DNA from 3 places in the Agathobaculum ammoniilyticum genome. Region 3 is predicted to be linked to each of the others. Evidence: predicted binding sites of a transcription regulator. Region 3 holds the regulator's gene; each other region holds the start of a gene.

Region 1 (10,957 bases), on a different contig from region 3:
AGGAAGCGCCGGCAAAACGGACGGACCAGCAGAAGCAAAACCGCGGAGAACAAAACGAAGATGACCAACTGCGCGGACATCTCCAGCCCAATACTCGCGGCGATCAACGCTGCAACGCCGCCGACCGCAAACCAGATTGCCGACAGGTCCAGCGAAAAAGCTTCAACCGCAACGCCGATGATGATAACAGCCACCCAGATATAGAGACTGTCAACGCCAAAAATCATATTTACTATCCCCTCCTTTGCTCCAGTATATCATGACCGGCGGTAAAAGTACAGCAAAAACAAATGAGGGCTGTGTCCGTGCCTATGAAAAAAATACTCCGACTTTAATTGTCGGAGTATTTTTTCAACCGAACGGGAATTTGGATTAATACATGCCGCCCATATCCGGTGCAGCCGGAGCCGGAGCCACAGGTTCCTTCTTATCCGCAACCAGGCTCTCGGTGGTCAGCACCATGGAAGCCACGGACGCCGCGTTCTGCAGCGCGGAGCGGTTAACCTTGGTCGGGTCGACGATACCATTGGTGATCATATCGCCATATGTCTCGGTCGCCGCGTCAAAGCCATAGCCGACCTTGCCGGAATTCTTGACCTTATCGACAACGATTGCGCCTTCAATGCCCGCGTTGATCGCAATCTGTGCCATCGGCGCCTCAAGGCCGCGCGCAACGATCTGCATGCCGGTCTTTTCGTCGCCCTCGGCGGTCTCGGCCAGCGCCTCGACTGCTGCGATCGCATTGACATACGCAACGCCGCCGCCGGCTACGATACCTTCCTCAACAGCCGCGCGGGTCGCGTTGAGGGCGTCCTCGATGCGCAGCTTCTTCTCTTTCATCTCAGTCTCGGTAGCAGCGCCGACCTTGATGACCGCTACGCCGCCCGCCAGTTTCGCCAAGCGCTCCTGCAGCTTCTCACGGTCAAAGTCGGAAGTTGTGCGCTCGATCGCGCCGCGGATCTCGGCTACGCGGTTGGCGATATCCTGCTTGTCGCCCGCGCCATCCACAATCGTAGTGGTTTCCTTGGTGACCTTGATCTGACGCGCAGAACCCAGCATATCCATGGTGGCGTCCTTAAGCTCGATGCCGATCTCTTCGGAGATCACCGTGCCGCCGGTCAAGATCGCGATATCACGCAGCATATCCTTGCGGCGGTCGCCGAAGCCCGGCGCCTTGACCGCAACACAGGTGAACGTGCCGCGCAGGCGGTTAACGATCAGGGTGGACAGCGCCTCGCCCTCGATATCCTCGGCAATAAGCAGCAGCTTCTTGCCGGACTTAACAACCTGCTCCAGAATCGGCAGCAGCTCCTGGATGTTAGACAGCTTCTTGTCCGTAATCAGGACCAGCGCATCGTCCAGATTTGCTTCCATCTTCTCGGTATCCGTGCACATATAGGGGGTGACATAGCCGCGGTCAAACTGCATGCCCTCGACAACCTCGGAATAGGTTTCCGCAGTTTTGGACTCTTCCACCGTGATTACGCCGTCGGTCGAAACCTTTTCCATCGCCTCCGCGATCAGCTGGCCGATCTCGTCATCGCTGGAAGAGATCGCACCGACACGGGCGATATCATTGGAGCCGTCAACCGCCTTGGAATTCTTGGCGATCGCTTCTACCGCCGCATTGACCGCCTTGGAAATGCCGCGACGCATGACCATCGGGTTTGCGCCCGCAGCCACGTTTTTCAGACCCTCTCGCACGAACGCCTGCGCGAGCACGGTCGCGGTGGTGGTGCCGTCGCCCGCCACGTCGTTAGTCTTGGTCGCAACTTCCTTCACAAGCTGCGCGCCCATGTTCTCATAGGGATCGTCAAGCTCGATCTCCTTGGCGATGGTGACGCCGTCGTTGGTGATCAGCGGCGCGCCGTACTTCTTGTCCAGAACAACATTGCGGCCCTTCGGACCGATCGTAACTTTAACGGTATCGGCGAGCTGATCGATGCCGCGCTGCAGCGCCTTGCGCGCGTCCTCGCCGTAAATAAGCTGTTTCGCCATGATAAATTACCTCCTCAAATTACTCTACGATTGCAAGAATATCGCCCTGACGAACGATGATGTAGGTTTCGCCGTCCAGCTTGACCTCTGTGCCGGTGTACTTACTGGTAATGACCTTCTGGCCCTTCTGGACCTCCATTTTGATCTCCTTACCATCGACAACGCCGCCCGGGCCGACCTCGATGATTTCAGCGACCTGCGGCTTTTCCTGCGCAGACGCGGTGAGGATGATGCCGCTGGCAGTGGTCTCCTCCGCCTCGATCATCTTGATAACAACACGATCAGAAAGGGGCTTGAGTTTCATAACGGGTTCCTCCTATAAAAATTAAAGTTGACTGAATCAGGGTTTAGCACTCTTTCGTCCTGAGTGCTAACTCGATTATTATATTACATCAACTCTTTTCGTTGTGCAAGAGTTTTTTTGGAAAAACTGACATAAAATTTATGAATTTTTTGTGAATCACTTTGACCCGTTTTCTCGTTTTTTAGCAGACGAATGCATTGAGTGCTTATAGTACATATGAAGCTCGCATTTGATCATGCCGTTATACAGCTTCCGCCTTTTATCCGCTGGCCGGCTGTAACAGCGCTCAAACAGCGGGTCCGAGCTTAGAATATACTGCTTCATCGGTGATTTCCCTGTTGCGCGTCCGAACGCACGATAGAGCGCTTCCGCCTGCTGCACATCGAGCAGCCGTTCGCCATATGGGGGATTGGCAAACACCACCCCTTCCCCGCTGTAATCGTGCTGCACAGCATCTACCTGCTCAAAAAACACCGTACCCGCAACGCCCGCTTTCCGTGCGTTCTCCATGGAAAGCTGGACGCATGCTGGATCGATATCGCTTCCAACAATCGAAAACCGCGCGCCGCCATCCGTCAGGTCGATGGCCGCTTCGCGAGCCAGCCGCCAGGCGTCTGCGTCAAGGCAACCCCATTTCTCCGCCTCAAATGACCGAAGCAGCCCGGGCGCGCGCCGCTGGGCGATCATCGCCGCTTCAATCGCAATCGTTCCCGAACCGCAGAATGGATCCAGCAGCGGTTCTCGTCCACGCCAGCGTGCCAGCTTGACCATGGCTGCCGCGAGCGTCTCCCGCAACGGCGCGGCGTTGCTGTTTGCGCGATATCCGCGCTTATGCAGCCCCAGGCCGGAGGTATCCAGAAATACCTCCGCTGTATCGCGCATAATGGAAAACTGTATCTGGTATTTCGCGCCGGTTTCCTCGAACCAGGATAGACCATAGGCATGTCCCAAACGTTCCACCACCGCTTTTTTCACGATCCGCTGGCAGTCCGGTATGGAGTGGAGCGCCGAATCCAGGCTGTACCCCTTGACGGGGAAGGACCCGTCCCTCGGAATAAACTGCTCCCAAGGCAGCGCGCGCACACCCTCGAACAGAGCGTCGAAGCTTTTCGCGGAAAACACGCCGAGACGGATCAGGACGCGCTCCGCACAGCGCAGGTTCAGATTGGCCCATGCGAGCGTATTTTCATCTCCCGCAAATAAAACCCTGCCGTTCTCGGCATGCACTTCCTCCAGCTTTCCCCCGAACCGAAGTTCGTCCGCGACGATCCCTTCCAGCCCGAACAGAGTCGGGCAGCACATGGTCAGTTCCATTCGATTCCCTCTTTTCTTCCGAAAAAAAGCCCCTGCCGCTGCCGGGCAGGAGCCGTTCTGTTGTACTTAATCTTATCCGTTCAGGGGTATTTTGTCAAGACGGTCTACCACATACAGACGTTTGGCATCTGTGGCTTTTCGATTCTGCGGGACAGATATCGGATCAGACGTATGCCCAACAGCCGCAGCACAACGACGTATAGAAGCCCTGCGCCGCACACTGTCGCCCCCAGTGCAGCAATATCATTCATGAGGTACTCTTGCAGAACAGAGTAGAAAATCCGCGTCCAGCAAAAAAGGGTAGCGCCGCATAGTAGCGGAACGCCAAAGCGGCGCAGCGGCCGGACCGCGAAGCCGGTATGCCGCTGCAAAATGCAGAAATTGATTAGAAACGCACCCGCGCTGGTCAGCAGCATGGCGAGCAGATAACCGTAAATGCCGAGTGTCGGCCGTGCGCACCAGCGATACATCAGGCAGAGCTGGACCAGCTCCGCGCTGACTGCCGTGACCACATTCAAATGCTGCAGCCCGAGCGCGTTCAACAGGCTGCCGGACGACATCTGGTAGTAACTGACGATTGCGACCGCTCCCAGCAGGGCTACATAACCGGCCGTCAACGGCTGGCCAAAGAAGAACTCGCTCAACTGCGGCGCAAGCGGAATCAGCACCGCTGTAGCAGGCAGCGCAATCAGGCCGACGGTGGAAACCGATCTGCCGATTAACGCCTGCACGCGCTTGATATTCCCGACCGCCTGCGCTGCGGTGACTGCCGGAAGCAGAGCGGTGCAGACTGAGCTGACCAGCGCCACTGGAAGAAGAAGCAGAGGCATCGCCATACCGGAGATTACACCGAGTGCCGAGAGTGCCTGTTCATAGGTCAGTCCGGCCACCATCAGCCGCTGCGGAAGCAGGACCGAACCGGCCGAGCTGATGATATTGCCGACCAAAGCCGATGCGGAAAGCGGCAACGCGATAAAGAAAAACTGCTTGCTTGTCTCTGCGTCGAGTCTTCCGGCGCGCTGACCAGCCGCTATATTTTTCTGGAACAGACGTGTCAGGAACAAAGCGCTGAACACTTCGCTCACCACCATGCCAGCAAAAATCAGCATAGCGATCGTTCCGTAATCCTCTCCCTGGTATTCATATAACAGGATACCGACTGATAAAATCCGGATCAGTTGTTCTCCTACCTCGGAATAGGCGGTAAACTGCATTTGTTCCAGGCCGATAAACAGGGACTTGAAGATATTCTCCACACCGGTCAGCGTGAGGCATAATAGAACGAACGGGAACGCCTTGGCGCACCGGATATCTCCCAGCCATCCGGCCGCGATCCTGTTTCCGAAAAGCAGGATGACCGCCGCGCAGAATGTACATAGTGTAAAAAAAACTGTGAACGCCAGCCGGAGGATCGCACCGATTTTTCCGCGCTCTCCCCTTGCCTCGCTGGCCGCGCTCAGACGGGAGCAGGCCATGGTCACGCCGGAAAGGCAGCCGGCATTGAGTACCAGATAGGCGGAATTGACCAGGCGGTAAACGCCAAGCCCCTCCGCGCCGGCAAAGTGGCTGAGGATAACGCGATAAAGGAATCCCAGCGCCTGCAGCGCCAAATTGCCGCAGGCAAGGATTCCGGCCGCATATAGAATCGTTTTTTTCTGAATCCGCACGGCATGACCCCATTTCACTTTAAGGCTATGCCGAGTTATGCACGGATATGAAAGAAAAAGGCCTTCTCCACATAGGAGAAAGCCTGGTATACCCTTATATCCTTTTGCTCATTTTTTCGCTGTATTCCGCGCGGAACGCAGCAAATGTGCCCTGTTCGAGTGCATCACGGATCTCCTGCATCAAATGGTTATAGAACCACAGGTTATGCATGACCAACAGGCGCTGAGATAGCATTTCACCGCTTTTGAGCAGATGGCGGAGATAAGCACGGCTGAATCTCTGGCAGGTCGGGCACCCGCAGCCTTCCTCGATCGGCCGGTCATCCGTCTGATATTTTGCGTTCATAATGTTTAAAATACCATTATGCGTGAACAGGTGTCCATGCCTTGCGTTTCTGGTCGGCATGACGCAGTCAAAGAAATCAACGCCGCGCGCCACGCCTTCGATAATGTTGGACGGTGTGCCAACCCCCATCAAATAACGCGGCTTGTTTTCCGGCGCATGCGGCAGCACCACATCCAGGATGTGATACATGACCTCGGTGCTTTCGCCCACCGCGAGGCCGCCGATCGCATAGCCGGGCAGGTCAAGCTCTGCAATCGCCTGCATATGCTCGATGCGCAGGTCGTCATAGGTGCCGCCCTGATTGATGCCGAACAGCATCTGCTGCGGATTTACCGTATCCGGCAGGCTGTTGAGCCGCGTAAGCTCTGCCTTACAGCGCCGCAGCCAGCGGGTTGTCCGGTCGATCGAGTCTTTAACATATTCGCGCGGTGCCGGATTTTCAATGCATTCGTCAAACGCCATTGCAATATCCGAGCCGAGGTTCGACTGGATCCGCATGCTTTCCTCCGGCCCCATAAAAATCCTGCGCCCATCGACATGTGAATGGAACGTCACGCCCTCTTCCTTGATTTTGCGTAACGTAGCCAGAGAGAACACCTGAAAGCCGCCGGAATCGGTCAGCATGGGGCCGTCCCAACGCATAAAGCGGTGCAGCCCGCCCATTTGCCTGACGATCTGATCCCCCGGCCGCACATGCAGATGATAGGTGTTGGACAGTTCGATTTGACATCCGAGCGCTTTCAGGTCAAACGCATCAACCGCGCCCTTGATCGCGCCGGCCGTTCCGACATTTTGGAACACCGGTGTCTGCACAACGCCGTGGGCGGTGCAAAATTCCCCTCTTCTGGCGTATCCCTCTGTTTTGAGCAGATTAAAAGTTCCTATTTTCATAATTCCCTCGTTACTTTTCAAGCAGTGGGTCTATTTTACCACAAACCGCCAGCCGTTTCAATGTTGCACCGCAAATAATTCGTTTTTTCTCTCTGAAATGGCTGCTTTGCCGCCTCAAACGCGGCGCTTTGACAAAATTCTATCAGAATTGTATACTATAGCAATTCCCAGGATATTTGATTGGCATCTTTTTGTTAGGTATTGTTTGCGTTTTGACTTGTTTTTTTCATCCGCAGCCCATACAATTACAGTAACAGGAGTTACTGCAGGCTTACCAAAGGAGAATGCTTATGGATCGCTTTACAGGCTATGTCGGCACCTACCATTCCAGCCGCTCGCAGGGGATTTATCGTTTTTTTCTGGACGCCGAATCCGGTAAATTGGCAGGAGAGAACTGCGTTTTAGACGTGCCTGACTCCAAATACCTCGCCATACGCCAAGACGGTTTGCTGGCGTCGGTCGTAGGGCGTGCAGGTAAGGCCGGACTCTGTGTGGCGGATCTGCGCCAGTCTTCCCACCCCTTTCAGGTGGAAGCCCTCACCGAGGGAAGCGCAGGCTGCCATGCGGCGTTCTATCAGACGTATGGGTATACCGCCAATTTTCACGCCGGAACGGTTTCTTTTTACCGGATTGCTGATAAGACACCGGTTTTTCAGTACACAATACCCATAGCGCCCGGCGCGGGCTGCCATCAGGTCCTTTTTCACGCGGATACGCTGCTGGTCCCCTGCATGGAGCTGGACGAGATTCGCATGTTCCATATTCCCGATCACACCCCCTGCGGCACGATCCCCTTTCCGCAGGGCAGCGGCCCGCGGCACGCCGTTTTGGATGAGACATCCCAAGCCCTGTATGTAGCCGCCCAAAAGGATAATTCCCTTTACTGCTTCCATATCTGCGGAAACAGAGAATTCCGCCTATTTCAGCGTGTTCCGCTGCTGGTCTCCCCCGACCCCGCGCGAGACGAAGCCGCCGCGATCCGTCTTTCACCGGACCACCGGTTCCTGTATATCTCGGTGCGCGGCGCAGACCAGATCGTCGTTTTGGAGCGAAGGAACGGCAAACTGCAGGTCATTCAGCGCATTCCCTCCGGAGGCGAACATCCGCGTGATATCGCCCTCTCGCCGGACGGACGCTGGCTGCTCGCGGCAAACCGCTTTTCCGGCGATCTGGTCAGCTTCCCGCGCGACTCTGCCACCGGCCGCCTCGGCGCGGCCTGCGGCCATACAATCATCCACCAAGGCGTCAGTATTGTTTTTGATGCCCAAGAAAGAAAGGAACATGAAAAATGAAGCTTTGTGATATCGGCATTATCGGACTTTCCGTTATGGGCCGTAGCCTTGCGCTCAATATGGCTGACCACGGTTTTTGCGTTGCCGGCTATAACCGTAGCCGTTCGGTCACGGAAGCGGTGGTGCTGGAGCACCCGCATCCCAATCTTATGCCGTTTTATACACTGGAGTCGTTCGTCTCCGCCCTCAAGCGGCCGCGCCGCGTCATGCTGATGATCCAGGCGGGCGCACCGGTCGACGCTGTGATCGATCAGCTCCTCCCTCTGCTGGCCACAGGTGATATTCTTCTGGATGGGGGAAATTCCTTTTTTGAAGACACCCGACGGAGAAGCCGGATGCTTTCCGAAAAAGGCATCCAATACTTTGGCGTTGGCATTTCCGGCGGAGAGGAAGGCGCCCGCCGCGGCCCCTCCATCATGCCGGGCGGCGATGCGGACGCGTATCCCGCGGTGCAGCCTATTCTCGAATCCATCGCGGCGACCGCGGAGCAAATGCCATGCTGTGCCTATATCGGACCGGATGGTGCCGGACATTATGTGAAAATGGTCCACAACGGTATCGAATATGCCGATATGCAGCTTATCGCGGAAAGCTACCTGCTGCTCAAATATTGCGGTGGTTTTTCCAACGCTGCGCTTGCAGAGCTGTATGCGGACTGGAATCAGGGAGAGCTGAAAAGCTTTCTGGTCGGTATCACCGCAGACATTTTTCGGGAGAGGGACGACCTTGCGGACGGCGATCTGATCGACCACATTCTTGACAGCGCGGCTCAAAAAGGCACCGGACGCTGGACAAGTATGGAATCGCTTCGCCAGGGCGTGGATGTTTCCATGATCACAGCGGCGGCAGGCGCGCGCGTCATGTCCAATGCGCTGGAAACCCGCGAAAAGGCGGCTGGTCTGCTTGAGGTGGACGCAGTTCCTCCGGTGCAGGACCGAAAAGCATTTGCCGAACAGATCCGCCGCGCGCTTTATGCCGCGAAGATCGTCGCTTACGCCCAGGGCTTTTCGCTGCTGCGGGACGCTTCCGAACGCTATCACTGGTCACTTGACCTGGGAACGATCGCCGCTATTTTCCGCGCCGGCTGTATCATTCAGGCAGACTTTCTGAACGATATCACCGCCGCATTCCGGCGCGATCCGCTGCTCGGGAACCTCCTGCTCGACCGCTTTTTCCACGAAAAAATTGCCGCAAACCATCAAAGCCTGCGCAGCGCGGCCGCTTCGGGCATCCGGACAGGGCTGCCCCTGCCTGCCATGACAAACGCGCTCTCCTATCTGGATGCGTTCCGTTCCCCGCATACAGGCGCGAACCTCATCCAGGCACAGCGCGACTTCTTCGGCTCGCACACCTATGAGCGCACCGACCGTACCGGAGCATTTCATCACGAATGGAGGAAAACGGAATGAGCAAGGCCTTTACTATTTTTGGCGGCACTGGCGATCTGACCTTCCGCAAACTCCTGCCCGCGCTTTACAACGGAAGCATTTCCGGCGCGGAATCCGAGGATTATCAAATCATTATCATCGGGCGGCGGGAGTATACCACTGAGCAGTACTGTGCGCTTGCCCGTGAATGGGTGCAGAAGTTTGCGCGCCTGCCCTACTCGGATCGCGCGTTCGGGCGATTTGCCTCCCGCATCGCATACTACCGCATGGATTTCTCCGACCCTGCCGCCTATCAGGAGCTGAATGACTATTTCAGCGCGCACGGAATTGAGGAATTTATTTTTTACCTTGCAGTCGCGCCCCGCTTTTTCGGTCTGATCGCCGAAAATCTGGCGTCGGTATCAGGCGCCTCCCGCGGCAAGGTGATTCTGGAAAAGCCGTTCGGTGAAACGCTCGAAGCGGCAAAGGACTTAAACCGCCGGCTGGAAACGATTTTTTCTCCGGACCAGATCTACCGTATCGACCACTACCTCGGCAAGGAAATGGTCCGCAACATTGAAACAATCCGCTTCTCCAATCCGATTTTTACCAACCTGTGGGATGCGCGCTTCATTGAATCCGTGCAGATCTCCGCGCTGGAGGACGTTGGCGTCGAATCCCGCGGCGGCTATTATGACGAAGCCGGCGCCATGAAAGACATGGTGCAAAACCATTTGTTCCAAATTCTCTCTATCGTGGCGATGGAGAGGCCCAGCGATTATATCGGCTCGGATATGCACGCGGAACAGCTCAAGGTTTTGCATGCCCTGCGTCCGGTCGGCCAGGAGCCGATCAAGGATACGCTCGTCCTTGGCCAATATGAGGGCTACCGGCAGGAAAAGCTGGTGGGCGCCCATTCCCAGACAGATACCTACGCTGCTTTACGTCTGTTTATTGACAATGACCGTTGGCGCGGCGCACCCTTCTATATCCGCACAGGGAAAAAGCTGGGCGAGCGGGAGATGAACGTCGTCGTAACATTCCGGCGCCCCCGTCCGGATGTTGCGCATAACGTTCTTGTCATCCGCATACAGCCGACCGAGGGCGTCTATCTGCAGTTCAATATCCAAAAACCGGGCGATACCACTGATATCACCCAGGCAAAGATGGATTTTTGCCAAAGCTGCCTGCTGGAAAACCGCATCAACACACCGGAGGCATATGAACGGCTGATCGGCGCCTGCATCCGCGGCGAACACTTTTGGTTCTCCCAATGGGACCAGATCGAAACCGGCTGGGAATACGTCGAGCAGCTCCGCACCGCATACCGCGAAGCAGGGCTGCCTCTTGTCAGCTATCCTACGGGTTCCTCCGGACCCGTGCAGGCCGACCGGCTGCTCGAGCGGTTTGGCCACGCATGGTTCAAGACCTGATATAAAGAAACAGCGCCGGCATCTGCCGGCGCTGTTTCTTTTCCTTTACCCATTTTAATAGAGAAGCATGGAATCGCCAAACGAGAAAAATCGATATTCCTCGCCAATCGCCTGCCGGTATGCATTCATCACCATCTCCCGCGTGGCGAACGCGGAAATCAGCATCATCAGCGTGCTCTCCGGCAAATGGAAGTTTGTCACAAGGTGATCGACCGCCTTGAACTGGTAGCCCGGGTAAATAAAAATATCCGTCCAGCCCGACTGGGGCCGTACCTGCCCGCTTTCATCCGCGATTGTTTCCAGTGTCCGGCAGGCGGTCGTGCCGACGGCCCAGATCTTACCGCC
Region 2 (10,957 bases), on a different contig from region 3:
CTCGGTGTTCGGCCTGAGCTATAAGATCGAGCTGTCCACCATGCCGGAGGACCACATCGGCACGGTCGAACAGTGGGAACACAACCAGGATATCCTCAAGGAAGCCATCACCGAGATGGGCAAGGACTATGTGGTCAACGAGGGCGACGGCGCGTTCTACGGCCCCAAGCTGGACTTCCATCTGGCCGACTCGCTCGGCCGCACTTGGCAGTGTGGCACGATTCAGCTGGACTCCCAGCTTCCCGAGCGGTTTGAGCTGGAGTATATCGGCGCGGACGGCGAAAAGCACCGCCCGATTATGATCCACCGCGTGGTGCTTGGCTCGATCGAGCGCTTCATCGGCGTCATCACCGAGCACTTTGCAGGCGCGTTCCCCACCTGGCTCGCTCCGGAGCAGGTGCGCGTCATGCCCATGACCGACCGCAATATCCCCTGCGCGCAGGAGGTCGTGGGGCAGCTCACCGAAGCGGGCTTCCGCGTGAGCATGGATGACCGCAACGAGAAGATCGGCTACAAGATCCGCGAGGCGCAGGTGCATAAGGTGCCGTATATGGTCGTTATCGGTGACAAGGACGAGGAGAAAGGCATCATTTCAGTGCGCGAGCGCAAAACCGGCGAGACCACGCCGATGGAGCTGGTGGAGTTCATCGAAAAGCTGTCCTATGAGGTGAAAGAAAAGCTGCGGTAATCCACTGAAAGGGGATAGGGCTATGAAAAAGCTGGCTGCCACTTGTTTTGCAGTATTGTTGATGACGTTTGCCGCAGGGGCGGCAAACGTCGGCACGATCGACAACGCCTATCCGGGCGACACGGAAGCGCAGGCGCAGATGCTGTACGACCTCGGCCTGTTTCGAGGGACGGAAAAGGGGTTTGAGCTGGAACAGCCCATGACGCGCGCAGAGGCGGCTGTGATGCTGACGCGCTTCCTCGGCGCAGAGCAGACCGCGCTGGAAGGAGCGTGGACGCACCCCTTTACCGATGTACCCGAATGGGCGGCCCCCTATATTGCCTGGCTGTATCAAAGCGGTCTGACGCGCGGCGTATCCGCAACCAGATACGGAGCGGAGGAAAGCGTGACCTATGGGCAGTACTGCACATTTCTTGCGCGCGCCTCAACGGATGAGGAAAACTATGACTTTCTGGGGCTTTACGGCATAGATGAGGAGGGCAACTGCGACAGGGCGGGGTTTGTCCGCGGGGACGCGGTATCGTTGTCCGCACGCCTGCTGGGAGAATACTATCTCAAATGCGAGGACACAAACGGCATTACAGTCGCGCAGAAGCTGATCGACCGCAGCGTATTCTCCTTGGAGCAGTTCAAGAAGGCGGCGTGGGACGTTTTGCCGCGCGCATACATGCAGGATACATTACACGGATTCAATGATATGGATTACCGCCTGTCCTGTGTGATTGCGGGCGTGCCGGTGGTGCGTTGTGCGGATGCTGAAATCGATGTAATTTATTATTACGAATCCTCCTTGAATCAACTGTATGGCGAGAAAGCGTCGGAAGGGCAGAACTATGTATGCTTCCGTCTCGATGAGGAGACGCTGGAAGCGGAAGAGCTGCTGCGCGGTCCGGAGGGCAGCACGGCGAAAATCATGGGATACGCGGGAGAGACAGACTACCTCCTGTTCCGCGAGCCGGAGGGGGATACGGTCTATGCGGTCCGCGGCGCGGAGACTGAAGCGGTGCTTTCTCTGACAAAGGAAGAAGGGAGCGACGCATTGCTGTCCTGCCTGCAGGGGGATGATGGCTGTGTGTTCCAGGCCGGTGAGCATAAATTCTACCGTTTGGACGAAAACGGCGCCAGCGCCTTGCCGCTTGCAGCAGGGGATCGGCTGTCCGTTGTCCTGAGCAGCGGCCTGCTGCTGACGGAAAATATCACGGCCGAACACACGGTGATCTCGGGCTGGAGCTGGGACGGTGAGCCGGCCGGAAGCTACACGGTAGAAAACCTATATCCCCTGCCGAAAGATGCGGCACAGAGGACAGAGGAAGAATTGGCTTACTGGCAGGGCGAGAATGCGCCGAAGCTCTTGTCAGATAACGGCTCCTGCGCCTGGGGTACGGCGGGGCTGTATCGGGCAGAGGATGGCAAGCTGCTGCAGATCACAGACAAGCCGGTATATGACTGTGAGATCGACCCCGCAGACGGCAGCTATGTGCTGTTGGCCTCGCCGGCAGACGAACGCCCAGGGTATTATGGTGCAGGTGTTTTTACGCTGGCGGGTACCGAAGCGATACGCATTGCGGCGGACGGTACGGAAACCGTGCTGCTGGCGAACCAGCCCGCGCATGGACTGACCTTTGACCGGATCACCTGTGCGGAGGCGGGTGTGGTGCGTGTACAGTACACCTATGTGATGGGGATGGCGGATTACCACTCCTACGAATATGCGATTGAGAACGGCCGGCTGCGCGCGCTGGTCAACACGCCGGGCATGGGATTTTCCGGCTATACGGAAGAGGAATGCGCGGTCGAGCAGGCACGGCTGGACGCGCTCGGCGTCGGGGTCAACTCATAGTCTGGCGCATCGGGGGTAAAGGATGAAAAAGTTTTTTGTACGCGATACGCTTCTTGGGGGGCGGCGGTAGGGCTTAGTTCCCCTGTTCCAGAGCGCGGATCGCGTCGGAACGCTTGAAAACTTTCACGTGGTAAAGCTGGCCGGCTTCCAGCGGGCCGAAGGTGAAGCGGCCGAGCTCGTCGGTATACAGTGCGCTCACAGGCGTGGCGGGCGCGTCTGCGCGGTAAAAGGTTACAAGCGCTTCCTCAACCGGTTTCCCGTTCTGATCCACTACTGTCCCGACAACCGCGGGACGCTGATCCAGATATAGGGATACTGTGGTATCGACGACCTCATGAGCCGCAGGCTTGACATAAAAGGACTGAGAAAGGTTCATAGTGATTACCCCTTTGTTTGATACATAAGAATCTATTGTTATTTTATGAAATCTATTTGGAAAAGGTGAGGGAATACAATTATGGCAGAACAGAAGAAGCTGGTCAGCGAGATCACATCCATGGATGTGGATTTTGCGCAGTGGTACACCGATATCGTGAAAAAAGCGGAGATGATCGACTATTCCTCGGTCAAGGGCTGCGTTATTATGCGCCCGTACGCGCAGGCGCTGTGGGAAAACATCCAGCAGGCGCTGGACGGTATGTTCAAAGAGACCGGACATGAAAATGTCGCGATGCCGATTTTTATACCGGAAAGCCTGCTGCAGAAGGAAAAAGACCATGTTGAAGGCTTTGCGCCCGAGGTGGCTTGGGTCACGCATGGCGGCTCGGAAAAGCTGGAAGAGCGTCTTTGCGTCCGTCCGACGTCGGAAACGCTGTTCTGCGAGCATTACGCGAAAATCGTTCGCTCCTGGCGCGACCTGCCAAAGCTGTATAACCAGTGGTGCAGCGTGGTCCGGTGGGAAAAAACCACCCGTCCGTTCCTGCGCAGCCGGGAATTCTGGTGGCAGGAAGGGCATACTGTCCATGCAACGGCGGAAGAAGCGATGGAGGAGACCCTCCGTATGCTGAATATTTACGCCAGGTTTGCGGAGGAATGGCTCGCTATTCCGGTCATCAAGGGGGAGAAAACTGAAAAGGAACGCTTTGCGGGCGCAGAGAAAACCTACACCATCGAGGCCATGATGCATGACTGCAAGGCGCTGCAGTCCGGCACCTCGCACTACTTCGGCGACGGATTTGCGCGCGCGTTCGGAATGCAGTACACGGATAAGAACAATACACTCCAATATATGTACCAGACCTCATGGGGCATGTCTACGCGCATGATCGGCGCGATTATTATGACACATGGCGACAACGAAGGTCTCGTACTGCCGCCCCGTATTGCGCCGACACAGCTTGTTGTCATTCCGGTGGCAAGCCATAAGCCGGGCGTGACCGAAAAGGCGCAGGAGATTTATGAAATGGTAAAAGCAGCTGGTGTGCGCGCAAAGATCGACCTGTCCGAAAACAGCCCCGGTTGGAAGTTCGCCGAGTACGAGATGAAGGGCGTGCCGCTCCGGCTGGAGGTCGGACCGCGCGATATCGCAAACGGGCAGTGTGTTTTGGTACGCCGTGACAACCGTGAAAAGACCGTTGTGAAATTTGAAAAGCTGACGGAAAAAATTCCGGCGCTGCTGCAGGAAATTCAGGATGCCCTGTTCCAGAAGGCGCTGAAAAACCGTGAGGAGCACACCTATACCGCGAAGACGCTTGACGAGATGAAGTCGATCCTCACCGAGCATACGGGCTTTATCAAATCCATGTGGTGCGGCGACCTAGCCTGCGAGGAAAAGATCAAGGAGGAAACCGGTATGCCGAGCCGCTGCATGCCGTTCGAGCAGGAGCATATCGCGGACGTATGTCCGGTATGCGGGAAACCGGCGCATAAAATGGTCGTTTGGGGTATTGCGTACTAAAGATTCGGTGGAAGGAGGGATGCTTGGGTGAGCTGGCAGGAAAACTTGATAGAGAACGGCTTGCCCAGCATCGCGCTGACCGCACTGTTTATCGCGGCCACAAGTATTGTGACGCTGGTCTGCGTGCGGGTGGTTAACCGGATTATGCTCCGGCTGATCGACCGGCAGAAGCAGGTCAGCAGCGGCAACGCGACGATATTGGCGTTCTGCCGGTATCTTGCGATCGCAGCCTTATATTTCACAGGTTTTGCGGTGATCGTTTCCAACATACCGGCGCTCAGCGCGGGTATGAACAAGCTGATGGCCGCGGGCGGCGTGCTCGCGGTGGTCGGCGGTCTGGCATCGCAGGAGGCGCTGGGCAGCATAGTCAGCGGGATGATGATTCTGGCGTTCAAACCGTTTGTGATTGGAGACGTGGTGCGCTGTGTGGATAACGACATTTCCGGTGTGGTCGAGGAGATCACCCTGCACCACACCGCTATCCGCACCTACGAAAACAAGCGCGTGATCGTGCCGAACAGCGTGATGAACAATTCGATTATCGAAAATGCGGACTATGGCGACAGCCGCGTCTGCGCATTCCTCGAAATCGGTGTAACCTATGAATCCGATATCGCCCGCGCAAAGGAGCTGCTCGCGCAGGAGATCGCCCGCCAGCCGGACTTCCTTGATGTGCGTACGCCCGAACAGGTTGCGGCCGGCGTGTCGCTGGTACAGGTGGTCGTTTTGACGCTGGCGGAATCCGCAGTCACGCTGCGCGCGTCGCTTTGGGCCAAGGACAACGGTACTGCGTTCAGTCTGAAATGCACGGTGCAGGAAAATATCAAGAAAATCTACGAGCAGGAAGGAATCGAAATCGCCTATCCTCATGTGGTCGTCGTGCAGAAAGGAAAAGGCAGTCCGTAAAAATTCACGCAGTACAAGCAGCAAAATAGCAGAAAGGGGGCATATCGCTATGATGTGGCCCTTTTTATTTTGTTGCAATGCGACTTCCATTTCTTTTTGAATAAAAAATGAATTTTGGAGGGAGGGCTTGATTTTTCCTTTCCATGGTATTATCATTACAGTGTTGGCACTCGAAGTGTTAGAGTGCTAACATCATTTCATCAATAGAGGTGCATCGATCATGGCAAAGAAACAATTTAAGGCGGAGTCCAAGCGCCTGTTGGACTTAATGATCAATTCGATTTATACACATAAAGAAATTTTCCTGCGGGAGCTGATTTCCAACGCTTCGGATGCAACGGATAAGCTTTACTATAACGCAATGAAAGATGGCAAGACCGGCATCACGCGCGACAGCTTACCGATCGAGCTGACGCTTGACAAGGAAAACCGTCGCTTTGTGATTGAAGACCACGGTTGCGGCATGACAGCGGAGGAGCTGGAAAGCAACCTGGGTACGATCGCCCGTTCCGGCTCGCTTGCTTTTAAGAAAGAGAACCAGGATCAGGCGGATATTGATATTATCGGCCAGTTCGGCGTTGGCTTCTATGCGGCATTTATGGTCGCAAGCCATGTTGAGGTTGTATCCCGTGCGATCGGCAGCGACCAGGCAAACCGTTGGGAATCCGACGGCACGGCTGGCTATACCGTAACGCCGTGTGAAAAAGAGGAAAACGGCACCCGTATTACGCTTACAATCAAGGAAAATACGGAAAACGAAACCTATGACGAATTCCTGGAACCATACAGGATACAAGCATTGGTAAAGAAGTATTCGGATTATATTCGGTATCCGATCAAGATGGACATGATACGCTCCCGTATGAAGGAAAAGCCGGCGGATGCAGGGGAGGATTACCAGCCGGAATGGGAGGAATACACGGAAAACACAACCCTTAACTCCATGGTCCCGATTTGGAAAAAGTCCAAAAAGGATTTGACGGAGGAGGAATACAATTCGTTTTATACTTCCAAATTTTACGATTACCAGCCCCCGCTCTGCCATATCCATTCCAGCGTGGAGGGAGCGGTGACCTATACGGCGATGCTGTTCATCCCTGCGCACGCGCCGATGGATTACTATACCAAGGACTATGAGAAAGGGCTGCAGCTTTATTCCAATGGCGTTCTGATCATGGATAAGTGCGCCGACCTGCTGCCCGACCATTTCAGCTTTGTGCGCGGTATGGTGGATACAGCGGATCTTTCGCTCAATATTTCCCGTGAGATGCTGCAGCACGACCGTCACCTGAAAGCGATTGCGCAGAGCATTGAGAAGAAAATCAAGAGCGAGCTGCTCAAAATGCAGAAAGACCAACGCGAGGAATATGAAAAGTTCTGGAAGGCATTTGGACGCCAGATTAAATATGGTGCATATGTGGACTACGGCGCGCATAAGGACTTACTGCAGGATCTTCTGATTTACCATTCCTCCACCGAAGATAAGCTGGTCACGTTGGAGGAATATGTTTCCCGCATGAAAGAGGAACAGAAATATATCTACTATGCCTGCGGGGAAACGATCGATAAGATCAAACTGCTGCCGGCGATGGAGACGCTGCGCGACAAGGGCTATGAGGTTCTGTGCCTGGATGATAACATCGATGAGTTCTGCATAAAAATGCTGGCAAGCTATCAGGAGAAAGAATTCAAGTCGATCGCTGACGCGGATCTCGGACTGGAGAGCGAAGATGAAAAGGCGGAAATCAAAAAGCTGACCGAGGAGAATGAGACGCTTTTGGCTGCGTTGGGAACAGCACTGGAGGGTAAGGTAAAGAAAGTGGAATTAACCGGCCGCCTGAAAAGTCATCCGTGCTGCCTGCGCGCGGAAGGGCCTGTGACCTTGGAGATGGAAAAGGTACTCAACCAGCAGGCGCTCGACGATAGCCAGCGCGTACACGCGGAGCGCATTTTGGAGCTGAACGCGGAGCATCCGGTTTTCAAAAAGCTTTGCGAGCTGCAGCAGCAAAACTCGGATAAAGTTGCGGTCTACGCGGAAATACTCTATACGCAGGCGCTTCTGATCGAGGGCCTGCCGGTTGATGATCCGGTGTCCTATGCCAACGCGGTGTGCGGTTTAATTTCATAAATTAGAGGAGAGGGTATGCCTGGATGAAAAAGCTGCTTTGGATCGTCAACCCGCATGCGGGACGCGGCGCGATCGCTGGCAAGGTCGTCGATTGCGTGAGTACGTTCCAGAAAGCGGGCTATGACGTTACCCTCTATGCCACGCAGGGGACGAAAGATGCAACCCGCGTTGCGCGGGAAAGGGCGGCGGAGTTTGACCGCATTGTCTGTGCGGGCGGGGATGGAACGCTCAACGAAGTGGTCACCGGCCTGATGGAAGCGCAGACCCGCCCGCCGCTTGGTTATATCCCTGCGGGTACGACAAACGATTTTGCACTCAGTCTGGGCATACCCAAATCTCCGGTGGAGGCGGCGGCTGTCGCAGCCAGCGACAATTTGCAAGCGCTCGATATCGGGATGTTCAACGAACGGTATTTCAACTATATCGCGGCGTTCGGCGTGTTTACTGAGGTATCCTACGCAACGCCGCAGCAGACTAAAAACGTCTTTGGCCGCGCAGCGTATATCATAGAAGGTGTCAAATCACTGACCAGCATCAGGGAACACCATATGTGTGTGAACAGCGCGGAAATGACGGTAGAGGACGATTTTATTTTCGGCATGGTGTCCAATACCGTCTCCGTCGGGGGCTTCAAAACAATTTCAACGGATGATGTGGCGCTGGACGATGGCTTGTATGAGGTGCTTTTGGTCTATCCGGTAGAAAACCCCATGGAGCTTCAGTGGCTTGCCAATGACCTGCTGACGGGAAATGTGGACTCCAGCCGCTTTGTGTATTTCCGGACGTCGCAGATCACGTTTGATGCGAAGAACGATGTCCTGTGGACGCTGGACGGGGAGTTTGGCGGTGCGGTAAAGCACGCGGACATTACAAACTTCAGTCGGGCGATCACATTTATCGCCGGCGATACAAAAAATCTTGAAAACGCAGAGGAAGCCTGATATAATAACAAAAGGGAATGAAGTTCTCCCTTGGCGCATACTGCCTGAACCGCTTGAAAAAGCTGATGACTTCTGCACGAAAAAACGTGCGGGGCATCAGCTTTTTTTATGCTCCGCCAAAAATGGAGGGAAAAGTTAATGTTAACAAGTTTGGCGTATGTGTTCCTGTTAGGGATGCTGCTCGGATGGGTGTTTAGCCGGATCGGCCTGCCAAGCCTGCTCGGTATGCTGGTTACAGGCATCCTGCTCGGCCCCTGTGTACTCAACCTATTAGACCCTGCGCTACTGGGAATCAGCGCCGACCTGCGGCAGCTCGCGCTGATCATCATCCTGACAAGGGCTGGACTGTCGCTGAATATCGCGGATTTGAAACGCGTGGGGCGGCCGGCTGTGCTTATGTGCTTTGTGCCGGCCTGCTTTGAGATATGTGGCATGGTGCTGCTGGCGCCGAAGATGCTGGGGATTACTGCTCTGGAAGCAGCGGTCATGGGAGCGGTAATTGCGGCGGTATCGCCCGCGGTTATTGTACCTAAAATGCTCCGGCTGATGGAGGAAGGCTATGGAACAGCCAAAAGCATACCGCAGATGATTCTCGCGGGTGCATCGGTGGACGATGTCTTTGTCATTGTGCTATTTACCGCTTTCACAGGCATTTCCCAAGGAGATACGGTTGCCGTGATGGATTTCTTACAGGTCCCGCTGTCGATCCTGCTCGGCATAGCGTGCGGCGCAGCGCTGGGGCACCTGCTTGCATTGCTTTTTCGAAAAAAGCATATGCGCGATACGGCAAAGGTGCTGATAATCCTGAGCGCCGCATTCCTGCTGGTGGCATTGGAAAACCGTGTGAAAGGCATTGTTCCGTTTTCCGGCCTGATCGCTGTTATGTGCCTTGGCATCTTGCTGCAGCGTAACAGGCCTGAAGTCGCGGTGCGTCTGTCGGCCAAGTTTTCCAGGCTATGGGTCGCGGCAGAGGTGCTTTTGTTTGTGCTGGTGGGTGCCGCTGTCGATATCCGCTATGCAGCGCAGGCTGGCCCTGCCGTTGTATTACTGCTATGCTGTGTGCTTTTATTCCGGATGGCCGGCATATTCTGCTGTATGCTGGGGACTGTGCTGAACGCAAAGGAGAGGCTGTTCTGTATGATAGCTTATATGCCGAAGGCAACGGTGCAGGCTGCGATCGGCGCCGTGCCGCTTTCTATGGGCCTGGCGTGCGGACAGATTGTTTTGACCGTCGCGGTGCTGTCGATCCTGATAACCGCCCCGCTCGGCGCATTTGGCGTTGAGCGCACATATAAGGTTTTGCTGCGAAAAAAATAAATGGAAAGGAGCGGGTACCAAGCGGCATCCGCTCCTTTCCATCGGGAAATCGAGATCAGCAGCACTTTCTCTGGAAAGATTTGCAGTCAGTACACTGATCGACCGTCGGGTTGGCCTCATGCGTGCCTACGGTGATGCAGTCCAGCGCGCAATACTCTGCACCGTCACTGTGATTGGCGCACTGATTGACAGTGCAGCGGATTGCCTTGTTGCAGTTTGAACGATCCATAAGAAAGACCTCCTTTTTTGATTTCCCCATTAGTCTCTCCGATCACGGGCGAAATATACATTGACAAAATCGAGCAAACTGGGGTATACTTTTTTCAAGGACTTCCTTTCCCGAAAGCATGCGCTGCCGGGCGAGCGTCTGCATAAAATCAGTGTCTGCTGTCAAAGATTCGATCTGCGATGAAAGAGCGAAAAACCATAAAACGGGCGTTCTGTGTCGTGTGGATGCAGGACGTTTTTTGTTGCAGGAGGAATAAAATGGAAAACCGTATTGCGATTTTGGGCATTATTGTCGAGGACCGCGAATCCAGCGGCGAAGTCAACGCCCTGCTTCACGAATATGGTGCCTCAATCATTGGGCGCATGGGGCTTCCGCATTATCGTGAAAGCTGTTCGATTATTACGATCGTGATGGACAGCACGATCGATACGATCAACGCACTGTGCGGCAAGCTGGGCCGGCTGAAGCATGTTCAGGTCAAATCCATGATGGCAAAATAAGGAGAGAATGGAAATGAAACGTATTTTATCCGGTTTAGTGGCGTCAGTGATGGCGTTATCCCTGCTTGCGGGCTGTGGACAGGGCGATACGGCGCTGCAGGAGCCTGAGCAGCAGCAAACAGCGACGGTGGAAGCCGGTTACGAAGACGGGGTAAGTATCCGCGTCGCCGCCTTGAAAGGACCTACAGCCATGGGGCTGGTTCAGATGATAAAGGATAACGAGGGGGACGAGACACATTACCAGTTCGATCTCTATACCTCCGCGGACGAGATCGTCCCGTTGATCGGTAAAGACGAGGTGGACATCGCGCTTATCCCGACCAATCTGGCGGCAACCCTGTACCAGAGGACCGAGGGCGGCGTGCAGGTGTTGGACGTCAACGCCGGAAACGTATTATACGCGGTTTCTCACGACGAAGCCCTGAATACGCTTGAGGGCTTAGCGGGCAGGACCATTTATATGACCGGCAAGGGGACTACACCGGAGTGGACGCTGCGTTACCTGCTTGAC
Region 3 (10,957 bases):
GCGCCCGGCTGGCCGCCCATGTTCGGGTCACCCTGCGGCGCCTGCTGCTGGTAGATCTTACCCGCCAGATCGCTGAACCTCTTGGACAGGCCATCGGTCGCCATCTTAATCATCTCGGTGTCGGTACCCTTGAGCGCCTCCTTAACCTTGTCGATCTCGGCCTGTACGCCGGCCTTTTCATCGGCGGACAGCTTATCGCCCAGGTCGGTCAGCGCTTTCTCGGACTGGAAGACAAGCTGCTCGGCGTTGTTGCGCACCTCGACCGCTTCCTTGTTCTTCTTATCCTGTTCCGCGTACTGCTCAGCCTCGTGCATGGCCTTGTCGATCTCGTCCTGCGAGAGATTGGTGGACGCGGTAATGGTGATCTTCTGCTCCTTGCCCGTACCCAGGTCCTTGGCGGATACGTTTACGATGCCGTTCGCATCGATATCAAAGGTAACCTCGATCTGCGGCACACCGCGCGGCGCCGGGGCGATACCGTCCAGCGTGAAGCGGCCGAGCGTCTTGTTGCCCGCAGCCATCTCGCGCTCGCCCTGCAGGACGTGGATTTCAACCGACGGCTGATTGTCGGCTGCGGTGGAGAAGATCTGGCTCTTCTTGGTGGGAATGGTGGTGTTGCGGTCAATCAGCTTGGTGCATACGCCGCCCAGCGTCTCAATGCCGAGGGACAGCGGGGTGACGTCGAGCAGCAGTACGTCCTTGACCTCGCCGCCAAGCACGCCGCCCTGGATGGACGCGCCAATCGCGACGCATTCGTCCGGATTGATGCCCTTGAAGCCGTCCTTGCCGGTGATGCCCTTAACGGCCTCCTGCACGGCGGGAATGCGGGTCGAGCCGCCCACCAGCAATACCTTGGACAGGTCGGAGGCGGACAGGCCGGCATCGCTCATCGCCTGCCGTACCGGACCCATGGTGCGCTCGACCAGGTCGGCGGTCAGCTCGTTGAACTTCGCGCGGGTCAGCGTCAGCTCGAGGTGCTTCGGGCCGGTCGCGTCCGCGGTGATATACGGCTGGTTGATCGAGGTCTGCGCCATGCCGGACAACTCGATCTTAGCCTTTTCCGCCGCCTCCTTCAGGCGCTGCATGGCCATCCTGTCGGCGGACAGGTCGATGCCGTTGGATTTCTTGAACTCCGCGACCATCCAGTCGATGATGCGCTGGTCGAAGTCGTCGCCGCCGAGATGGGTGTCGCCCGCGGTGGACAGCACTTCGAGCACGCCCTCGCCGATGTCGAGGATGGAAACGTCGAACGTGCCGCCGCCGAGGTCGTAGACCATGATCTTCTGCTCGGCTTCCTTATCCACACCGTAAGCCAGCGCAGCCGCGGTCGGCTCGTTGATGATGCGCAGAACCTCAAGACCCGCGATCTTGCCCGCGTCCTTGGTCGCCTGGCGCTGGGAGTCGGAGAAGTACGCCGGCACGGTGATGACCGCCTGGGTCACCGGCTGACCGAGGTAGGCTTCCGCGTCCGCCTTGAGCTTTTGCAGGATCATTGCGGAGATCTCCTGCGGGGAATAGGGCTTGCCATCAATGTTGACGCGGTAGTCCGAGCCCATGTGGCGCTTGATGGAAATAATCGTGCGGTCTGCGTTGGTCACAGCCTGGCGCTTGGCCACCTGGCCCACCATACGCTCGCCGTCCTTGGAGAACGCGACTACCGACGGAGTCGTGCGCGCGCCTTCCGCGTTGGGGATGACGACAGCCTCGCCGCCTTCCATAACGGATACGCAGGAATTTGTTGTACCAAGGTCGATACCAATGATTTTGCCCATGTTGATAGCACTCCTTTATATGATTCGATATTGTTTTCTCTGTATCAGGGATGCGCGGTGACGCGCGCGTTTATCAGGAACTTTCCGCAAGCGGAAAGTTCCATAAAATCCGAGAGCATGTATCTCGGATTTTATTCCTCGATTCAGCCGCCTTAGACGGCGGCATTCGGGTGTCGAAAGCAAGTTTCAAAGGAACTTGCTTTCGTATAGGGGGCTTTTGAAGTCCCCTATAGGGTTTTCAGTTTGCAACCTTTACCATCGCGTGCCGGATCACCTTGTCGCCTATCTGGAAGCCCTGCTGGAATACCTCGGCGATCACACTTTCTCCCAGCGCTTCATCTTCGACATGCATCACGGCGTTGTGGAAATTCGGGTCGAACGTGGTGCCGGCCGAAGCCTCGATCACGGTGACGTTCAGGCCTTTCAGGCTGTCGGTCAGTTGGGTCATGGTCAGTTCCACGCCCTTTTTGTATTCCGCATCCGCGGTCTCGGCCTTGAGCGCACGCTCAAGGTTGTCATAGGTGGGGAGAAGCGCGGTCACCGCGCGGCTGACCGCGTCCGTATACGCCTGCTCGCGCTCACGCTGGCTGCGCTTGCGGAAGTTGTCGTATTCCGCCGCCATGCGGAGATAGCGGTCATTCAGCTCCTCGTATTTTGCTTTCCAGTTTTCGGCGGGCGCAGCCTGTTCCTCCTGTGCGGCGGCCTTTGCCGTTTCATCCTCGGACGGGGTTTCCGGCGCCTTCTGCTCGGCTTCGGCCGGATCGGACTGCTTTTTCTTGCTCATATTGTTTTCATGCCTCCATTTGCTGAAAATCCCGATGTTCAGGGATTTCCGTCTTTCTCGTCTAAAAAGGTCTCGGCAATCAACTGATTCAGCCCCTTGGCGAAGCGGCTGAGTTGCGCGGACAGCTTGGCGTAATCCATGCGGGTCGGCCCCACGATGCCGATCGCGCCCTGACCGATTTTGCCGATATCGTATTTTGCATAAATCGCGGATGTATCGCTAAGCGGGTTCTCCCCGTTTTCCGGCCCGATGAAGAACTGGATTCCGTCAATCTTACGGGTCGTAGGCAACAGGTGCCGGCTGTCATCCTCCATATAGTCAAGCAGCGCCTGCGCTTTGTGCAGGTCCTTGTATTCCGGAAAGCGCAGCAGCTTGTTGGTCCCGTCCAGAAAGACCTTCTGATCCCCCAGCTCTTCGATCAGTTCGGCGACATATTCGGCCACGGGGGCCAAAAGGGCGGTCAATCCCGCGGCCCTGCGCACGATATCGAAACGCTCGGCCGTGATGTGGCTGAGCGGCAGGCCGGTCAGCGTCTGGTTGAGGACATAGGTGAGAAGCTCGGCCTCGTCCTTGGTGACGTCGGTCATGGTCCGCACCATTTTATTTTTGACCGAGCCGGAGTCGGTTACAACCACGATGACAAAATTCATTTTGTCAATGGCGATGATCTCAAACTGGCGGATGGATGCCTGGGTCATAGCGGGGGTGATCGCGACGGAAGCGTAATTGGTCAGGCTGGAAATCAGCTTGCCCGCCTCGCGTATCAAATGGTCGAGCTCGCGCACCTTGGTCTGCAGGATGCTCTGCAGCGGCGCGGCGTCGTCCGGCGTTTCAGCCGGCTGCTCCATCAGCTCGTCGACATACAGACGGTAGCCCTGCGGCGAAGGAATGCGGCCGGCGGAGGTATGCGGCTTTTCCAGAAAACCCATTTCCTCCAGCTCGCTCATCTCGTTGCGGATGGTGGCGGAGGAAAACGGAAGCGCATGCCCCTCGGTCAGTGCCTTGGAGCCGACTGGCTCGGCTGTGCGGATATAATCGCCGATGATGGCCTTGAGGATCTGCTTTTTTCGTTCCGAAAGCTCCACCTGAGCGGACTCCTTTCCTGTGTGAAAACGGGTTAGCACTCCGCCTATCTGAGTGCTAAAACTAATTTACCACCGCGTAGCGGCAAAGTCAAGTCTCGTTTATGAATATTTTGTTAAATGATTAGGAAACGGGCTGTCACAGCCGGATAGGGACTGCTAATGTGCTGGAAAGAGCAGGGGAGCGGGCGGCCCGCTTGTGCAAAAGTATGCTTGTGGGGCGGCGTAAAACGTGGTATAATATTTCCATATTGCTATTAAGGAAAGGTAAGGAGCTTTCGGTGTGAAAAATCGCGGGCAAATACGGAATTTTTCCATCATCGCGCATATCGACCACGGCAAGTCGACGCTGGCGGACCGCCTGCTCGAACAGTGCAAGGCCGTGTCCCAGCGTGAGATGGAGGAACAACTGCTTGACAATATGGATCTGGAGCGCGAGCGCGGCATCACGATCAAGGCGCGCGCGGTGCGCATGGAATACGAGGCCGACGACGGCCAGACCTATGAGATGAACCTGATCGACACGCCCGGGCATGTGGACTTCAATTATGAGGTTTCTCGTTCGCTCGCCGCGTGCGAGGGCGCGCTGCTGGTGGTGGATGCGGCACAGGGGATCGAGGCGCAGACGCTGGGCAACACCTACCTCGCTATTGACGCGGGGCTGGAGGTTGTACCGGTCATCAACAAGATCGACCTGCCCGCGGCGGACGCGCCGCGCGTCAAGCAGGAGATCGAGGACATCATCGGTATCCCAGCCGAGGATAGTCCGGAGATCTCGGCCAAAATGAATATCAACATCCACGCGGTACTCGAACGCATCGTGTCCGACATCCCCGCACCGCAGGGCGACGCAGACGCGCCGCTGCGCGCGCTTATCTTTGACAGCCAGTACGACCCCTATAAGGGCGTTATTGTTTATATGAGGCTGATGGACGGCAGCATCCGGCCGGGCATGAGGGTGAAAATGATGGCCACGGGTGCGGAGTTCCAGGTACTCGAATGCGGCTATATGCTGCCGCTCGGCCTGTCGCCCCAGCGGGAGCTGTGCGCGGGCGAGGTCGGCTACTTTACCGCGTCTATCAAGACCGTGTCCGATACCCGTGTGGGCGACACGGTCACCGAGGCGGGACGGCCGACCGCGGAGCCGCTGCCCGGCTACCGTCCGGCGCAGCCCATGGTGTTCTGCGGCATCTATACCGAGGACGGCTCCAAATACCCCGACCTGCGCGACGCGCTGGAAAAGCTCCAACTCAACGATGCGGCGCTGTCGTTCGAGCCGGAAAGCTCGGTCGCGCTGGGCTTCGGCTTCCGCTGTGGTTTCCTCGGCATGCTGCATATGGAGGTCATCCAGGAGCGGCTTGAACGCGAGTTCGACCTCGACCTGGTCACCACGCTGCCCTCGGTCGTGTATGAGATCGTGCGGACCGACGGCGCGGTTGTCCATTGCGACAACCCGCACGACTACCCCGACCCCGGCCTGATCGACGAGGCGCGCGAGCCGTTCGTCAAGGCCACCATTATGACCCCGCAAGAATTTGTCGGCAATATCATGCCCATGTGCCAGGAGCGCCGCGGCGTGTTCAAGGATATGCAGTATCTTGACTCCAACCTGGTCGAACTGCACTACGAAATGCCGATCAATGAAATCATCTACGACTTTTTCGACGCGCTTAAGGCGCGCACCAAAGGCTACGCTTCGCTTGACTATGAGCTGCTCGACTACCGGCCGAGCGACCTGGTAAAGGTGGACATGCTGCTCAACGGCGACCAGGTGGACGCGCTTTCCTTTATTGCCCACCGCGAGAAGGCCTACGGCCGCGCGCGCCGCATCTGTGAAAAGCTCAAGGAGAATATCCCGCGCCAGCTGTTCGAGGTGCCTATCCAGGCCGCGATCGGTGGCAAGGTGATTGCGCGCGAAACGGTCAAGGCGATGCGTAAGGATGTACTCGCCAAGTGCTACGGCGGCGATATCACCCGCAAGAAGAAGCTGCTGGAAAAGCAGAAGGAAGGTAAAAAGAAGATGCGTTCGCTCGGTACGGTGCAGATCCCGACCGAGGCGTTCATGGCGGTGCTCAAGCTGGACGAGGAATCATGAGTAAATTTAGTTATCGAAACAAGCCGCTCGGCCTGTACCTGCATATCCCGTTCTGCGTGCAGAAATGCGGCTACTGTGATTTTTACTCCGTGCCGGACAAGGAACTGATGAAAGACTATGTTTCGGCGCTGCTGACCCATATCCGCTCCTACGGCGCGCTGTGCAGCGGCTACACGGTGGATACGGTCTATATCGGCGGCGGCACGCCGACATGCCTGGGGCCGAAATACCTCGGCCGCATCCTGCAGGAGGTGCGGAACAAGTTTCCCCTTGCGGATGACGCGGAGATCACGGTCGAGTGCAATCCGGAAAGCACGGATAAAAAAATGCTGGAAATGATGAAAAAGCAGGGCGTGAACCGGCTGTCGTTCGGTGTGCAGTCCGCACATGACGACGAACTGAAGGCCATCGGCCGCCTCCATACGTTCCAGCAGGCGAAGGATGCGGTTGACCTGGCGCGGGAGAAAGGTTTTTCCAATATCAGTCTGGACCTGATGTACGGCCTGCCCGGGCAGACGCAGGAGCGGTTTCTCGACTCGGTGGAGCAGTGCCTTGCGCTCGGTCCGAAGCATCTGTCCTGCTACGGGCTGAAGCTCGAACCGGCCACGCCGATGGGGCGCGAAAACCCGACTCTGCCCGATGACGACGCGCAGGCGGACACCTATCTCGCCATGTGCGAGCTGCTCCGCAAGGACGGCTTTGAGCATTATGAAATATCCAACTTCGCCCGTCCGGGCTTTCGGTCGCGCCACAATCAGAAATACTGGGACCTGTCCGAGTATCTGGGGCTGGGGCCGGGCGCGCATTCGTTTATGAACGGGCGCCGGTTCGAGTTCGCGCGCGACATCAAGGCCTACATAAGCGGCGAGGATATCCTGCGGGACGAGGACGAGGTGCCGACGTTCCAGCGGCAGGGCGAATACCTGATGGTACGCCTGCGTACCTCGGACGGGGTGGACTTCCTCGATTTGGAGAAACGGTATAACATCGACTCCACACCCTATGAGGAAGCGTTCCGCGGCCTGATGGGAAACGAGCTGGTCGCCCATCAGGGTACGCGCTGGTACCTGACCGAAAAGGGGTTCCTGGTATCCAACAGTATTATCAACACCATTGTCGCGGCTGGCCAGCCGGACATGGGGGAACAATAATCAATTAATTTTTTGGAGGAATAAAACATGCGCGCAGTTATCACGGTGGTCGGTAAGGACCGCACGGGCATTATCGCTAAGATATCCGACACGCTGTACAGGCATCGGGTGAATATTGTCGATATTTCGCAGAATGTTATGGAGGATATGTTCGCCATGGTCATGCTGGTGAATATCGATCAGTGTACGGTGGATTTCACCGCGCTGGCCGACCTGCTCGATCAGGACGGAGAAACGCTTGGCATGAAGATCCATACCATGCATGAGGATATCTTCGACGCGATGCACAAAATATAAAAAACGACATTTTCCGCCAAACGGCGCTGCGCGCGGGAAGAGTGCGTGCGGAAGAAAAAATATCCTGTTATGGGTAAATACGAGGACTATTATTATGTCAATGATCAACACAAAAGATATACTGGAAACCATCAAGATGATAGAGGAGGAGCACCTCGACATCCGCACGATCACGATGGGCATTTCGCTGCGCGACCTGGCCAGCAGCGACATCCATGTGCTGGCGGACAAGGTGTATGACAAAATCACCCGCCGCGCGGAAAAGCTGGTCGCGACCGGCGAGCAGATCGAGCGCGAGCTGGGTATCCCGATCATCAACAAGCGTATTTCGGTCACCCCGATCGCGATGATCGGCGCAGTGACGGATGCGGACAGCTATGTGCCGCTGGCCAGGGCGCTCGACCGCGCTGCGTCGGCTACCGGCGTCAACTTTGTCGGCGGTTTTTCCGCGCTGGTGCAGAAAGGTTTTGCCAAGGGCGACGAGATCCTCATCAATTCCATACCCGAGGCGCTGGCTGAGACCAGTCTGGTCTGCTCGTCGGTCAACGTGGCCTCGACCAAGGCGGGCGTCAATCTGGACGCCATTGCGCTGATGGGGCGTATCATCAAGCAGACCGCCGAGCTGACAAAGGACAACGAATCCATGGGTTGCTCCAAGCTGGTCGTATTCGCCAACGCGGTGGACGACAACCCGTTCATGGCGGGTGCGTTCCATGGCATCGGCGAGCCGGAAACCGTTATCAATGTCGGCGTATCCGGCCCGGGCGTGGTGCAGTCGGCTATCCGACGCGCAGGCGACTGCCCGATTAACGAGGTGGCTGAAGTCATTAAAAAGACCGCGTTCAAGATTACCCGCATGGGCCAGCTTGTCGGCACGCTGGCGAGCCAGCGCTTAGGCGTGCCGTTCGGCATTGTAGACCTGTCGCTCGCGCCGACGCCGGCAATCGGTGACTCGGTCGCGCGCATCCTCGAAGAGGTCGGACTGGAGGTCTGCGGCTGCTGCGGTACGACTGCTATCCTGGCGATGCTCAACGACGCGGTCAAAAAGGGCGGCGTGATGGCGTCGTCCAGCGTCGGCGGGCTGTCGGGCGCGTTTATTCCGGTGTCCGAGGACGAGGGCATGATCGCCGCCGCGCAGGCGGGCGCACTCACGCTTGAGAAGCTCGAAGCCATGACTGCGGTCTGCTCGGTCGGCATCGACATGGTCGCCGTACCCGGCGACACGACCGCCGAGGTCATTTCCGGCCTGATCGCGGATGAAATCGCCATCGGCGTTGTCAACTCCAAGACGACCGCCGTGCGCGTCATTCCGGCCATTGGCAAAAAGGTGGGGGATATGGTGGAGTTCGGCGGCCTGCTGGGTAGCGCGCCCATCATGCCGATCGCCACCGGCTCGCCCGCGAGGTTCATCCACCGCGGCGGCCGCATTCCGGCGCCCATCCAGAGCTTGAAAAACTAAAACGAAACGCCGCATCAGGCCGATGCGGCGTTTTCCTTTGCGCGTTCGAGCAGAAAACGGCCCGCGGCGCTTAGATCCGTGCTGTGCTGCTTTAAGAAGCAGCCGGTGCGGGATACCGCCGCGAGAAACGTGTGGTTGTCCGCCGCGGGATCGGCCGGATAATGCACAAGCAGGTCGCAGAGGAATAAATCGATTAGTAGATCATCGGTCAACTGGTGCAGTTCTTCTTCCAGCTCTGCGATAGTTGGTTTGTGGAACATAAAAACACCCCTTTGCATATCTTTTGAAGTTATTATATAACGCATAAAATAACTTGTCAAGTTATAATAAAACTATAAAAGATATATATGGGCGTAATAATTGAAAAAAGTAACTTTTAATGCTAAGATTTTGATTATAAAGAGGTGATTTTATGCCGATTAAGATAAAGGTTTCCAACCTTTTAGGGGAACATAAAATGTCCATGAAGCAACTCTCTGAGATAACAGGTATCCGTCCCAATACGATTTCAAACTTGTACTATGAGGACATAAAGCGGATTGAAATTGCACAGATTGAAGCGTTGTGCAAAGCATTTCATTGCAGGGTGGAAGATATTTTTGAATATGTAGATGATTAAAAAGACCTGTTCCGACCGGAACAGGTCTTTTATATAATAGCTTTCTCTCATTCCCACGATGCCCAGACCTCGGGCTGGTATCCCACCGTCGCCTGCCGACCGTTGCGCACGACCGGCGTTTTCATCAGCGTCCCGTCCTCGAGCAGCTTTTCTTTTTTGTCCTCTTCATATGCGAGATAGGCGAGGGCGGCATAGCCCCTGCTTTTTTCGTCGAGCAGTGTATCCAGCCCGCCGACCGCCTTCAAAACGCTGTCCAGCTCGCCGCGGGACATGCCTTTCTGCGCCAGATCGATCATTTGGAATTTAATGCCGCGCTCCTTGAACCACCGCTGGGCCTTTTTGGTGTCAAAGCATTTGTTCTTGCCGAAAATCTGAATATTCATTTCGCCGCTCTCCTTTTTGTCTGCTATTATAACAAAAGCAGCCGGATAAAACAAGGGTTGACAAAACAATTGCATTATTGTATTATTTATACAGAACAATAACACGATGGAAAGGGAATCAACATGGAACAATCCGTATCACTGGAGCGGCGGCGGGGGCTGGACGGCTTCCAGCTCAAGCTCATGGCGCTTGTCATTATGACGATCGACCATATCCACTATTTCGGCTCGGCCTTAACCGATATGCCGCTGATTTTGACGCTAATCGGCCGTATTGCCGCGCCGGTTTTTGTGTTTTTCGTGGCCGAGGGCTTTGCCCATACGCACAGCCGATGGAAGTATCTGCTGCGTTTGTACATAGGCGGCGTGCTGATGTATATTATAAATACCATAGTGAATATCTATTTCCCGCTGCCGGGCGGGATGATTGTGATGAACGGCATTTTTACGACTATGGCGGTTATCGTCATTTACCTTTGGTGGATCGAGAACACGCGCAAGGCCCTGCGCGGACGCAGGTACGGCCTCGCGGCGCTGTACATACTGGCGATGGCAGCGCTTCTGCTTTCCATTGTGCCGGTGCAGATGCTTTTGCCGGTGTCGCCGCTGGCAGTGCAACTGGCAACCATTTTCGTACCCAGTCCGATCTGGTGCGAGGGCAGCATACTGATTGTGATGATCGGCATAGGCTTTTATTATTGCCGGAATAACAAACGGGCGCTTGCGATTTTCTATACGGTGTTCCTGGGGATCGTACTCGCCCTGCAATGCCTGGCTGCTTTTGACTGGGAGGTCGTTGCTTCGGTTTTCTTCATGTGGCTGGCGCTGCCGTTCCTTCTGCAGTATAACGGAAAGCGGGGGCGGGGCATGAAGTACCTTTTCTACCTCTATTATCCGGCGCATGTATATATTTTTGCAATAGCGGCCTCGCTGCTGGGGCGGCTGTAGCAAGGGGAGCGGGATGCGGAAGCATCCTGCTTTTTTGTGGGGCGGAGGCTTGAAAAAAGGAAGAAATATACTATAATAGATTCAGCCGAAACGATAAGGAGGGGCGGCAATGCGTATTTTAGTTGCGGAGGACGAGCGCGACCTGAACCGGCTGATCTGTCAAACGCTGGAGCGCGCCGGCTACAGCGTGGATACCTGCTATGACGGCGAGGCCGCGCTGGACAACCTGCTGGGTGCGGAATATGACTGCCTGCTGCTGGATATCATGATGCCGAAAAAGGACGGGCATGCCGTGCTGCGTGCGGTGCGTGCGCAGGGGAGTACGGTGCCGGTCATTTTCCTGACCGCGCGGGACAGTGTGCAGGAC

Evidence for each region. The regulator HrcA, encoded in region 3, represses chaperone genes, less so after heat shock. The targets are predictions, from matches to a motif close to TGTTAGCACTCNNNNNNNNNGAGTGCTAACA.
Region 1: a site for HrcA is predicted at 2,344-2,374, ahead of OCV66_RS01210 (co-chaperone GroES). Genes of this name have one in related genera too.
Region 2: a site for HrcA is predicted at 5,493-5,523, ahead of htpG (molecular chaperone HtpG). Genes of this name have one in related genera too.

Annotation. Positions count from the first base shown of each region.
Region 1 covers NZ_JAOQJE010000001.1:237,210-248,166, reverse strand. The annotation lists gene OCV66_RS01220 (NfeD family protein) at 1-227, opposite strand, end outside; gene groL (chaperonin GroEL) at 373-1,998, opposite strand; gene OCV66_RS01210 (co-chaperone GroES) at 2,018-2,302, opposite strand; gene OCV66_RS01205 (THUMP domain-containing class I SAM-dependent RNA methyltransferase) at 2,459-3,616, opposite strand; gene OCV66_RS01200 (oligosaccharide flippase family protein) at 3,721-5,283, opposite strand; gene tgt (tRNA guanosine(34) transglycosylase Tgt) at 5,378-6,520, opposite strand; gene OCV66_RS01190 (lactonase family protein) at 6,811-7,812, shown strand; gene gndA (NADP-dependent phosphogluconate dehydrogenase) at 7,809-9,221, shown strand; gene zwf (glucose-6-phosphate dehydrogenase) at 9,218-10,612, shown strand; gene queA (tRNA preQ1(34) S-adenosylmethionine ribosyltransferase-isomerase QueA) at 10,667-10,957, opposite strand, start outside.
Region 2 covers NZ_JAOQJE010000001.1:307,834-318,790, reverse strand. The annotation lists gene thrS (threonine--tRNA ligase) at 1-688, shown strand, start outside; gene OCV66_RS01535 (S-layer homology domain-containing protein) at 711-2,528, shown strand; gene OCV66_RS01530 (carboxypeptidase-like regulatory domain-containing protein) at 2,602-2,904, opposite strand; gene proS (proline--tRNA ligase) at 2,986-4,425, shown strand; gene OCV66_RS01520 (mechanosensitive ion channel family protein) at 4,453-5,331, shown strand; gene htpG (molecular chaperone HtpG) at 5,552-7,459, shown strand; gene OCV66_RS01510 (diacylglycerol/lipid kinase family protein) at 7,483-8,400, shown strand; fluoride riboswitch at 8,405-8,482, shown strand; gene OCV66_RS01505 (cation:proton antiporter) at 8,539-9,717, shown strand; gene OCV66_RS01500 (DUF1540 domain-containing protein) at 9,773-9,946, opposite strand; gene OCV66_RS01495 (TM1266 family iron-only hydrogenase system putative regulator) at 10,204-10,446, shown strand; gene OCV66_RS01490 (ABC transporter substrate-binding protein) at 10,460-10,957, shown strand, end outside.
Region 3 covers NZ_JAOQJE010000003.1:49,695-60,651, reverse strand. The annotation lists gene dnaK (molecular chaperone DnaK) at 1-1,772, opposite strand, end outside; gene grpE (nucleotide exchange factor GrpE) at 2,011-2,556, opposite strand; gene hrcA (heat-inducible transcriptional repressor HrcA) at 2,595-3,641, opposite strand; gene lepA (translation elongation factor 4) at 3,922-5,733, shown strand; gene hemW (radical SAM family heme chaperone HemW) at 5,730-6,884, shown strand; gene OCV66_RS04270 (ACT domain-containing protein) at 6,912-7,181, shown strand; gene OCV66_RS04265 (PFL family protein) at 7,282-8,640, shown strand; gene OCV66_RS04260 (hypothetical protein) at 8,655-8,900, opposite strand; gene OCV66_RS04255 (helix-turn-helix domain-containing protein) at 9,053-9,259, shown strand; gene OCV66_RS04250 (arsenate reductase family protein) at 9,307-9,642, opposite strand; gene OCV66_RS04245 (TraX family protein) at 9,766-10,590, shown strand; gene OCV66_RS04240 (response regulator transcription factor) at 10,700-10,957, shown strand, end outside.